2 regions of the Mesorhizobium sp. M1A.F.Ca.IN.020.04.1.1 genome follow, and region 1 is predicted to be linked to the other one. Evidence: riboswitches for the same ligand, from Rfam matches in the RefSeq annotation. Region 1 holds a riboswitch; the other holds the start of a gene.
The links. Region 1 has a riboswitch for cobalamin ahead of EOA49_RS11965 (CbtB domain-containing protein). Riboswitches for the same ligand answer to the same signal wherever they lie in the genome.
Positions count from the first base shown of each region.

Region 2: it holds a riboswitch for cobalamin, as region 1 does, so the genes downstream of both, EOA49_RS14270 (HoxN/HupN/NixA family nickel/cobalt transporter) here and EOA49_RS11965 (CbtB domain-containing protein) in region 1, are expected to answer to the same signal.

Region 1 is NZ_RZSN01000044.1:29,172-34,965, forward strand. It holds gene cbiB (adenosylcobinamide-phosphate synthase CbiB) at 1-619, shown strand, start outside; gene cobO (cob(I)yrinic acid a,c-diamide adenosyltransferase) at 626-1,255, opposite strand; gene cobU (bifunctional adenosylcobinamide kinase/adenosylcobinamide-phosphate guanylyltransferase) at 1,257-1,778, opposite strand; gene EOA49_RS11960 (CbtA family protein) at 1,771-2,568, opposite strand; gene EOA49_RS11965 (CbtB domain-containing protein) at 2,584-2,763, opposite strand; cobalamin riboswitch at 2,800-2,998, opposite strand; gene EOA49_RS11970 (gamma-glutamylcyclotransferase) at 3,069-3,755, opposite strand; gene EOA49_RS11975 (aromatic ring-hydroxylating dioxygenase subunit alpha) at 3,897-5,096, shown strand; gene EOA49_RS11980 (MFS transporter) at 5,065-5,794, opposite strand, start outside.
Region 2 is NZ_RZSN01000058.1:17,184-22,977, reverse strand. It holds gene EOA49_RS14275 (HWE histidine kinase domain-containing protein) at 1-853, shown strand, start outside; gene EOA49_RS14270 (HoxN/HupN/NixA family nickel/cobalt transporter) at 1,382-2,449, opposite strand; cobalamin riboswitch at 2,539-2,730, opposite strand; gene EOA49_RS14265 (DOPA 4,5-dioxygenase family protein) at 2,811-3,218, opposite strand; gene EOA49_RS14260 (hypothetical protein) at 3,464-4,189, opposite strand; gene EOA49_RS32625 (hypothetical protein) at 4,721-4,864, shown strand; gene EOA49_RS14255 (nucleoside hydrolase) at 4,895-5,794, opposite strand, start outside.

The DNA of each region.
Region 1 (5,794 bases):
CATCGCCGTTTCGCGCATCGTCGGCCGCGATCCGGACAAGCTCGACAGGGCGGGCGTTGCCCGCGCCGCGATCGAAAGCCTGGCCGAGAATTTCTCCGATGGCATCGTCGCGCCCGCCATATGGACCGGTGTCGGTGGTTTGGCCGGGGGTGCTGCCTACAAGGCCGCCAACACCGCCGATTCCATGATCGGCCACCGCACGCCGAAATACGAGGCCTTCGGCCGGGCGGCCGCTCGCTTCGACGACCTGGTCAACCTGCCGGCATCGCGGCTCACCGGCCTGCTGATTGTGCTGGCGGCCTTCATCGTCAAGGGCGCCGACCCCCGCAACGCCTGGCAGGTCATGCGGCGTGACGCGAAGAAGCACCGTTCGCCCAATGCCGGCTGGCCGGAAGCCGCCATGGCCGGCGCGCTGGGGCTCGCCCTGGCCGGACCGCGCAGTTATGGCGGCGAGGTCGTCGAGGATGCCTTCATGGGCGAAGGCGGCAGGCGCGAGGCCGAAAGCACCGACATAAGGCAGGCGCTGGAACTCTATCGCGTCGCCGACGGGCTGTTGATCGGCCTGTTCGCGATTCTATCGGCGACGGTGATCTACCTGACCATTTTGATCGGCGGCTAAGGCGCCTTAGAATTCAATCCCCTGCTGCGCCTTCACACCGGCCGCGAAATGGTGCTTGGTCAGCCCCATCTCGGTGACGAGATCGGCCGCCTCGACCAGCAGCGGCTTAGCATTGCGGCCGGTGACGACGACATGCAGGCCCTCGCGACGCGCCTTCAGCGCCGCGACCACCTTTTCCAGCTCGAGATAGTCGTAGCGCAGAGCGATGTTGAGCTCGTCGAGGACCACGAGGCTGATCGACGGGTCGGCAATCAGCTCGAGCGCCCTCGCCCAGGCAGCCTCGGCGGCGGCAATGTCGCGCTTCAGGTCCTGCGTCTCCCAGGTGAAGCCCTCGCCCATCGCGTGCCAGACGACGCGATCGCCAAAGGCGGCGAAGGCATCCTTCTCGCCCGTGTGCCATTTGCCCTTGATGAACTGGACGACGCCGACGCGCTTGCCGTAGCCGAGCATCCTCAGCGCCAGGCCGAACGCAGCCGTGGTCTTGCCCTTGCCCGGCCCCGTATTGACGATCAGCAGTCCCTTCTCGATCGTCTTGCCGGCCACCTCGGCATCCTGCACCGCCTTGCGCTTGGCCATCTTGGCTCGATGGCGTTCGGCATCCTTGTCGTCGATGATCGTGTCTTTGATCTCGCCCATGTCACTTCACCTTGAGCGGCAGCCCCGCCACCATCATCAGCACGCTGTCGGCGACAGCCGCGACCTGCTGGTTGAGCCGCCCGGCGGCGTCGCGGAACCGGCGCGCCAGCGCATTGTCCGGCACGATGCCGAGCCCGACTTCGTTAGACACCACAAACCACGGTCCGCGCGGCTGCGAAAGCACATCCGAGAGCCGCCGGCACTCGGCCTCGATATCGTGGTCCGCCAGCATATGATTGCTCAGCCACAATGTCAGGCAATCGATAAGCACCGGCTGGTGATCGGGCAAGGCGTCGATCGCGCCGACCAGGTCGAGCGGCGCATCGACGGTGACCCAGCCTTTGCCGCGGCGCGAGCGATGCAGCGCGATGCGCTCGCGCATCTCCTCGTCATAGGCCTGCGCGGTGGCGATATAGGCCCAAGGCGACGGGCTTGCCGCCACCAGGCACTCGGCATGCGCGCTCTTGCCGGAGCGCGCACCGCCGATGATGAAGGTCAGATGGCCCTCCGCGCGATCAGGCAAAGCTGTCGCGCAGGCTGGTCGATGTACCGGTGAAGCGCCCGCGCACCACACCGACGGCCGCACCGAGCACCAGCCAGAAGACCAGATCGGTGAGGGTCACCGCCACCACGAACTGATGGTGCAGCCCCTCGGGAATCGCCGTCTCGAAGCTGACGGGCTGCGGCGCGCCGACTACGTGCGGAGCGACGATCAGCACGACCGCCAGAATTGCCAAGGGCAGCGACTTGCGAAAGGCGATCAATCCAAGGCCGACCGCGGTTGCGGCCACCGTCGAAATCCACCAGATCTGGCGCGGCAGAAGTTCCGCCGCCGGCATGGCCGGCAGTTCCGGCGGCAGGCCGAGGCCGGGCGCGAGCGTGAAAACCGCAAAACCGGCAAGGCCCCAGAACACGCCCTGGCGCCAGCTGCCGATGCCACCGGCGAATTCCGACACCGCGACCAGGATCAGCGCGAAGCCGATGCCGGTGACGATGTTTGCGACAACGTTGAAGGCGAAGCGCTCGAAGCCGTCGGCCGGAGCCCAGCCCTCGTCCTCGGTCGGAGCCGCCGCTTCCGTCGACGCAGGAGCGGCGCTGCTCATCGCATTGCCCGCCGGTTCGGCCGAGCTCATGGCAGTGCCAGTTCCAGTGTTGGCGGCATGGTAGTGGTGATGACCGCCGCCCGCCTTTTCATAGACTTCCGCTTTGAGGATCAGCGGCACGGTCGCATAGGCCTGCATGCAGGCAAGCGCGATGCCCGCCACGAGCCCTGCGATCGCCGCTACGAACACGACGTTGCGAAACAGATTCATGATATCGGGCCTTCGTCAGTGGCAGGGAAAAGCCATCGAGTGACGATAGTCGTGGGCAGCGTTGTGGACCGCATCGATGTGCGAGAAGCCGACAAAACCGACGACGAAAATGCCGAGCAGCGCGGCGAGAGCCAGCTGCATGATGCGCAACTGCGAGGAGACGGAGGCGCCGAGGGAGACGGAAGCGGTATTCATGTCTTGTCCTTTCGCCCTCCACCCGAGGGCATCGAAGTCAACTTTCCTGTCGCCGGCAGGTCTCCTGGCTCGCGGATTCGCACCCTTCCCCACCTTCCCGAGGACAAACCTCAGTGGTCTATGGAGAGGACTACCGCACACAGTTGCGGGGGCAGCCACGGCTTAGGGCAAAGACTCCACCCTCACCGCATTCCCTCTTGGCTCCAAAAACGGAACCGACGACGCCAGCGACTATAGGCAGAATCGTCGCGACCGGCAAACCAAATTCCGTCACGCCGCAGCGTGATTGCGGCACCGGTTTCGGACTAAGATCCGGCGATCCGCTCGGCGACGAGCTTCTGCAATCGCCACAAATGGCGGTCGTGAATACCGCGCTGTTCGAGGTTCTTCACCGTGTTGTAGAGATAGTCGGCGCCTGAACCCCAGTGGCCGCACGAGGTCGCCAGCCTTTCGACCACCTCGTCTTCGTTGAGTGGGCCGGCATAGGTCGTGCCTTTGCGATTGATGACGAAGGCAAGCGCTCTCAACGCCCCCTTGTCGGTTGCGAGTTGCAGCAGGCGCGGCCGGTAGCTGGTCGGCTTCAGCGTCATCTCGCGGCGAAAAAGCCTGTCCAGCGCCTGCCGGCGGTCACCACCGTTCAGGCGGAAAGCAACGCCCTTGCATTGGCCGCCACGATCCAGCGCCATCATCAGGCCGGGGCTTTGCTTGGTGCCGCGCCAGCGCGTCATCTTCATGCAGAAGGAGCGATGCCAGCCGCGAGCCACGGCGACGCGCTCCTCAAAATGCTCGATTTCCGGTTTCCAGATCAGCGAGCCGTAGCCGAACAGCCAGAGAGGCTCGGTTGCAGGTAGCTCGACCTCGAATGCATCCAGCATGGCTTCATAGTCGCTGTCCACGAGATGCTCGGCATCCGGGTCGGGCCCCGGGTCATCGACCGCGCGAAAACAGCGGGCGACCAGTTCCACGGTCAGCGACATCGTTCTTGCAGGCATACTTTGCAATCCTGGGCAGCCGGCGAAACCGCAGGCGATTACGAAGTGACCTTAAGGGCAGCACCCGGAAGCGACAATGGCCGCGCAATTGACAACGGTCCTGCCCGGGTGTCGGCTGTCATCAGCCAAGGGGAGCCGCTCATGCAGCCAAATCCTAGCGAACACAGCCGCTACAATGGCCTCACCAGCCTCGAGCCGACGTTGCCTGCAAGCGCCTATCGGGAAGCCGACGCTTACCGGCTCGATCTCGAAGCGATCTGGTATCGGAGCTGGCTCATGGTTTGCCGCGAAGCCGATCTCGCGGAACCTCTTGCCTTTCGAACCGCGCGTATCGGCTCGCAGGAGGTCGTCGTGCTGCGCGACGAGGCCGGGAGCTTGCGCGCCTTCCACAACACCTGCCGGCATCGCGGCTCGCAGCTCTGCCTGGAAAGCGAAGGGCGGCTGAAGGCAAGGCTGCTCACCTGCCCCTACCACGCCTGGTCCTATTCGCTGCGCGGCGATCTCGTCCGTGTCCCATCGAAATCGCTGCCCGAAGGCTTCGACAAGGAAAATTATCCGCTCTACCGGGTGGCGCTGTCAGTGTGGCGCGGCTTCGTCTTCATCAATCTCGCAGAGGATCCCGATGGCTCGGGGGAAGCCTCCTTCGACTCCGCCTCCCGCGATCTTTCGAACTGGCCGCTGGAGACGCTCGTCCCCGGGCACCGGCTCACCAAGGTGATGAACTGCAACTGGAAAATCTTCTGGGAGAACTTCAACGAATGCCTGCATTGCCCGGGCGTGCACAAGGACCTGTCGCGGCTGGTGCCGATCTATGGGCGCGGCCTGATGGCGAGGCATGACGATCCGGAATGGGCGCGCTATGCGGATAATGATGCGCCGGAGTTTTCCGGCGGCCTACGCGCCGGCGCCGAGACCTGGTCGCGCGACGGACGCGTCCATGGGCCGGTCTTTGCCGGGCTGACGCCGGCCGAGCGAGCCGCCGGCCAGACCTACGCTACCTCGCTGCCCTCGATGTTCGTCGTCGGCCATGTCGACTATGTCCGCACGGTTCGTCTCGCCCCGCTCGGGCCGGAGCAGACGGAACTCACCGCCGAATGGCTGTTCGCGCCCGATGCCGTGGCACAAACCGATATCGACAACATCGTCGCCTTCGGCGCGCAGGTGCTGGAGGAGGACGCCGCGATCTGCGAGATCAACCAGAAGGGCATGCACTCGATCCGCCACCAGGCCGGCGTGCTGATGCCCGAGGAGTACGATTTGCGCCGCTTCCACGAGTGGGTGCGTGGGCGCTATGCGGCGTTGCAGCCGATCAAAACGACTTCGGCAGATAGCGCCAAGTGAAGAAGCCGCAGAAGGCGGCCAACAGGCCGAGCGTGACGAACACCGAGCCGAGACCGAAGAAGGAGAGCACCACCGAATAGACCAGCGGCGGCGTCAGCTCGGAGAAATCGAGATAGGTTCGGTAGACAGCCGCCATCTGCGCTCGTTCATAGGAACGCACTGAGCGCATGAAGGCTGTCGAGCCCAGCGCGTCGAGCGCAATGGTGAACAAGGCGCCGCCGAGCAGGAAGGCGGCGGTGAGCAGCGGCGCGGCGGCGCCGACGCCGCCGGCCACGAAGAGCATCGCCGCCATGGCGAAATAGGCGAAAGCCATGGTCCGACGGCCGCCGAAGCGCTTTCCCGCCCTGCCCCAGAAGATCGCCATGAACAGAAGCGCATTGCCGGCCGAAACCAGCAGCCCGCCGGCAAGCTTGCCCTCGCCCGTGATCACCATGAACAGCGGGCCATAGACGAAGAAGGTCGTCCAGAAACACGAGCGCCCGAAGGCGATCAGCCACGCGAGGCGCAACCGCGGCTGCGCGACGAAGCGGCCGATATTGGCGAGCGGGTTGATCGGACGGCTCTTGCCGGGACGGATCGAAGGGTTGTCGCCCAGCCGATAGGTCCAGAACAACGCCAGCAGCGCCAGCGCGAAAGCCACGACCGCGCCGTTTGCGGCATAAATCCCGAAGCGCGTATAGAGGAAAATGCCGAGCGTC
Region 2 (5,794 bases), on a different contig from region 1:
AGACCAGGCGAGCATCCAGGCGGCGATCGAGCGCGCCATCATGGAGCGCGGCGTGTTCGAGCTCGAGCACAGGGTGCGGCGCGCCGACGGGTCCGCCGGCTGGACCACCTCACGGGCAATCCCGATCGTCGATGACACCGGCAGCATCCTGGAATGGTTCGGCATGGCGGCCGACATCACCGAAAAACGGGCGAGCGAACAGCAGATCCAACTTTTGATGCGCGAGGTGAACCACCGCGTCAAAAACCAGTACGCCGTGATCCTTTCCATGATCCGCGAGACGAGCAAACGCGCGACCGACCCGCGCGCGTTCGAACACCAGATCCGCGAACGCATCATGGCGCTGTCGCGCTCGCACGACCTCTTGGTGCTCAACGACTGGCGCGGCGCAGGCATGGCCGACCTTGTGCGCGAACATCTGCGGCCGTTCGGACACGAAGAGCGAATCTCGCCTTGCGGGCCGGACGTGACGTTGCGGCTGAACGCGGTGCAGAACATCGGCATGGCGCTGCATGAGCTGGGCACCAACGCGACGAAATACGGCGCCCTGGCCGGCGACGCCGGAACCGTGCGGATGGACGGGCGGGTAGCACCGGCCCCCGAAGGCAGCGATTTCGAGCTGGTCTGGGAGGAACATTTTTCCGAACCTCCCGCGGCCGCCGATGCCAACCCGCATAAAGGCTTCGGCAGCGTCGTTCTCCAGCGCGTCGTCCCCACCAGCCTCTCCGGCAGCGCCTCCATGGAACGGCTGCCCGGCCTCGTTCGCTGGACGCTCTCGGCGCCGCTCGCCAACGTGGTCGTCGCCGGCGGGGCGGAGCTGGACGGCGATGAGCAGATCGCCGGGCTGACGTGAGGCCGGTTGCATCCTGGGAGACCGAACAGGGCGGCTCGCCGCCACGTCGGAAGCTCGCTGGCGCCGCCGAGCCCTCGCCGTAGCGCCGTACGCCGAATGGCTTGCGCTGCTCCCATTTTTGCTTTCCCCTTCCCCGCTTTTTTAGAACAGAAAAGCGCCAGCTTTTCTGTTCTGGACTCTGGATATTTGGACTCTGGATTCTGGCTTATGGATTATGGGGCTTATCCCAGGCCTTAACCCCTGGCTTATCCAAGCGCAGAATTCCGTCACACTTCCAAAGGCTTGGGCTACGGCTCCTCAGCATGCCTTGAAGCGCGTGCGCACGGGCCGGCGATCTCCTGTCGCTGTCTGCCAACAGTGAACGGGAACAAGAATGTCAAGCCGAGCACCGCTGACGGGGCGGCGATCGACCTTTGCCGTCATCGGCTTCCCGATGCCGAGGCATTCAAGGCGGCAGGCTGGCAGCCCGCCGGCGTCTGATGGCAGAGAGATGCGGCTGGCCTGCTGCAGCCAGCCGCCGCCGGCGGCTTATGAATTCTTTGCTGCGGATCCGATCTCCACATCGTCCAGCCCCTTGGCCTTGTAGACGACATAGGAGATCGCCCAGGCGGCGATGAAGATGCCCATAATGGCGAAGCCCAGATTGTTGAAATTGTCGTTGAGCGTGCCGACGCCGTTCCAGAAGCCGCCCGACAGACCGAACTTGTCACCGATCAGGCCGAGCGCCTCGATGCCGCCGATCAGTACTGCGACAAGGACCGACACCAGGGTGATCGTCATGTTGTAGTACAGTTTGCGGATCGGCTTGACGAAGGCCCACTCATAGGCGCCGAGCATCATCACACCATCGGTCGTGTCGACCAGTGACATACCGGCCGCGAAAAGCACCGGGAAGACCAGAATGGCCTCGAACGGCACGCCCTTGGCCGCTTGTGCCGCGGACACGCCGAACATGGCGACTTCGGTCGCGGTGTCGAAGCCAAGGCCGAAGAGGAAACCAAGTGGGAACATGTGCCAGCTGCGCGACACCAGCCGGAACATCGGGCGGAAGACGCGGGCCAGGAAGCCGCGATTGTTGAGCAGCAGGTCCAGATCCTCCTCGACAAACGCCCCACCGGCCCGCACCCGCCGATAGCTTCTGTAGATCGAGAAGAAGATGACGATGTTCATCGCCGCGATGGCGAGCAGGAAGAGTGCGGAAACGCCGGTACTGATGGTGCCGCCAATCTCCTGAAGGGTCTGGAAACGGCCGAGCAGGGACGTTGCCGCCGCGATAGCCGCAGCGACGATGACGACGATCGTCGAATGGCCGAGTGCGAAAAAGAAACCGACGGAGACCGGCCGTTTGCCGTTCTGCATCAGCTTGCGCGTGACATTGTCGATGGCCGCTATGTGGTCGGCATCGACGGCATGGCGCAAGCCGAGGCCATAAATGACGAGAGCGACGCCAAGCAATGTCGGCTTGTCGTGGAAGGCGACGAAAGCCCACAGCCACGCCCCGACGTTGAGAATGGCGAGCGCGCCGTAGATTGTAATCAGCCTGGCCTTCAGGTCGGGCGCGGTTTTGTTCAGCATTTTCGATAGTTGGATCAGCATGGTTCTGCCTTTGACGTTGCCTGTCATCGCAGGGAACTCGCCCCGCCGTCCGGCCAGGCGCGCACACCGGATCACCCCGTCCGATGTTCTGCTTTGACGTCCATGATGGCAGGTCTCCTGGCTCGCGGATTGCCGCCGCTTTCGCCTTCCCGGCCCATGCAGCCAGTGGCATCGTGAAAACGGCATGCCGCTTACAGTTGCGGGGGCAGCCACGGCTTTGGATTTCTCCGCACCGCGTTCCCTTTTGATCCCCGAAGGGAACCATCGGCGCGAATTCGCCACACCGCGGTTGGCCAGTCAATCAACAACTCCGACGGCCAGCCGCCTCTCACGCCATCGTGACGAGATCGCCGCGCCCCCCTCACACCCCCAGCGTCGGCTCGGTATTCACCTCCAGCGATTCCTCTGCCTCGTCCTCCTCGCCAAGCACGTCGCCCTTCACCGGCAGTGCCCGGCCGATCCAGATCGGGTCGATAAGGTGGTCGCGCTTGGGGTTGGTGGTGTTGGGATGGATGAGGATGCTCAGGCCGCCGTGGTTCAGCATCAGCCAGGGAACCAGCGTGGCAAAAATCTCGGTCGCGAAGGAGACCTGGTACATGGCTTGCTGGTGCGGGCCGACCGGCTCGTCGCGCCAGTTGCCCAGGCGCACGCGGAACCGTTCTGCGATGCGCTGGCGCAGCCATTCGGCATGCTGCCGCTCGGCTTCCCCGCCGTAGTAGATATGGGCGTGATAGCTGGCGATCTCGGCGATCGGCCTGACTTCGTTCATCGCGATGCTCCCCTTCGATGATTTTTTTGCGCCCGGCGGAACTCTAGCCGAAGCGCGGGCGCCTTGTCTGCAGCCGGCTGAGGTCCGCGCCTGCGGTCGGCAGGGTTATCGGATATGGCGCTCCCCCGCTCAGTCTCAGCTGCGCCGAGCCACCTCTCCCGTCCACCTTGTGGGGGCGAGGAATTGCCAAACCGCCGAGGTTGCAACCGGCAGGAAGGATGGCAACGGCCGTTGTGCCTTTGCCTCTAAATCACCGCGGTGACCGCGCCCTTCGCATTTAGGCGACAGCCGACTTTCGCCTGCCTCACTTCGATGCCGCCTCGCCCGTCATAGTCTATGCGCACCTCGATCGGCGCGTTGAGCCCGCTTCGGCGTTGACGCAAGGGGCCGGCGCTGACCGTGTAAACACGCACGGCGCCGAGGGGCTTGGCGGCCGCCGCGATCGCGGCGCGACAGGCGCGCACTACGGCGGCCGGCGTGCCGGGTATCGCCTTCGGAGGTGACAGCGGCGCGATGCGATAGCCTTTGGTGACCCGCCGGAGGTCGCCGCCGGCGGATCTGGAGGGCCTCAGCACTGGAGGCAGCACAATGGTCTGCGTCGCGCTTTTGGCCAAAGCAGGGGCTGTCGGCACCGCGGCCGGGTTCTGCGCAGAGGCAGCCGATCCGCTGACGGCGGAAGGATCGTCGCCCGCGGCGGCGGCGCCCACGCTTGTCGACACGCCTGTGCTGGTGCTGCCCAGATTGCCGCCGGCATTGACGCCGAGCGATCCGCCGCCGGTCGATGCGCCGACGTTTGCGCCGCCGACACCGTCGGCACTGGCGCCCACGCCCGCCGACACGCCTTGCGAACCGGCGCCCAATCCGGCGCCCACGCCGATGCCGCCGACCTTGCCGCCCACGCCGACGTCAAGCGCCGAGGCAGGCCCGATCGGGATGGCGATCGCCAGCGCGGCTGCTAGGTATTTTTTCATGGCCAGACCTTTGTTCCAAGGCCAACCTTGTGTGGCTCCTCATCGAGCGTTCCGCTCGACAGCGGTCTGCGAAGCCTTCGTCGCGCGAATGCGTGCCGAGCGATGGCGACTTCTCGCCCTGCCAGGCATCGGCCTCGGCGGTGACCGGCGCGGCTGGAGGCCGCTCGAAAGACGAATGATAGAAAAGCGGTCTCGGCAACGCCAAGCACTGAAAAAGGCTTAGGACTTCTCCTTTCAACTTAGCTGTCGACAGCAGGGCAAGTTTGAGCTCGCCTACGCGCTGCTAACGGGTAACTTTCAAATTAGTTTCAACTAAAAAGCAACAGAACAAGGACACCACCGTGCCAGTGCCGGTTGCTGATGCCGACGCCGGGCTCTCGTCGAAATGGCCGTCTCGGCTTCGCCGGGCCAATTCTCTCCCACTTCCTGGCGTGCGCGGGCCTGGAGGCTTGAGAGTCGCCCAGGGCGGCAAGGCGCCCGCGCTACCGGCTCGAAGCCGCAACGCTCGTCGCGCTGGCCGACAAGGATGCGGTGCTGGTCGGCCAGGCCGACCTGTTGCGATCGACGGTCGAGGGTGCGGCCGGCGATGCGATCCTGGCCAACAAGCGCGAGATCGAGACCGGCATCGCCGCCATGAGCGCCACATTGCGCGACAGGCAATCGTTCCTGCTGTGAGGGCCGGCTAGGCCTTGCCCCTGGAGCGCCTCACGCCTTTTGACTGGTGAGGCGCTCGAGCGCATCGACGATCAGGTCGCAGAATTTCGCATGGTCGAGCTTCATCGCCACGGTATGGCGGAAATCGACCTGCTCGCTCGCCGTGCCGCCGAAATGGCGCATGCCGCCCAGCTTCTCGAAATTGCAGACCGTCATGCCCTTGGTCCACCGTCCGGCAAGCTCGACGCGGATATCGGCCTTCTCGGTGGTGAAGACGCCTGCGTCGATCATCGCCGCCACGCAGCAGGCGTCATGGACGGCGGGATAGGCTATCTGCAGCAGGCCGCCATGCGTGGTCGCAATGAATTCCCAGATGTCGAGGATGAATTTGGCGAGCGGCCCGCCGACGGCGCGCACCCTGTCCTGCAGGTCGGGGGTGGCCAAGGCCTGGTGCGTGAGGTCAAGCCCCACCATGGTGACGTCCCAAGCGGCGCGGAACACCACGTCTGCGGCCTCCGGGTCGGCATAGACGTTGAACTCGGCCGCCGGCGTGATGTTGCCGCGCGTGAAACTTCCGCCCATCGCGACGACCCGCTTCACCCGCTCGACGATGCGCGGCTCCTTGCGCACGGCCAGAGCGATGTTGGTGTAGGGCCCGACCGGCACCAGCGTGACGGTTTTCGGCTCATGCGCCATGACCGTCTCGATGATGAAGTCGACGGCATGGCGCTTGTCGAGCTCGAACGAGGCGGGCGGCAGATCCGGGCCATCGAGCCCGGTCTCGCCGTGGATCTCGACGGCCAGCACCTGGTCGATGATCAGCGGGCCGGGCGAGCCTTTCGCCACCGGCACCTTTATGCCGTAGGCCGTGCATACGGAGAGCGCATTGCGCGTGGTGTTCTCGACATTGTGGTTGCCCGAAACCGTGGTGATGCCGAGAAGGTCGATGTT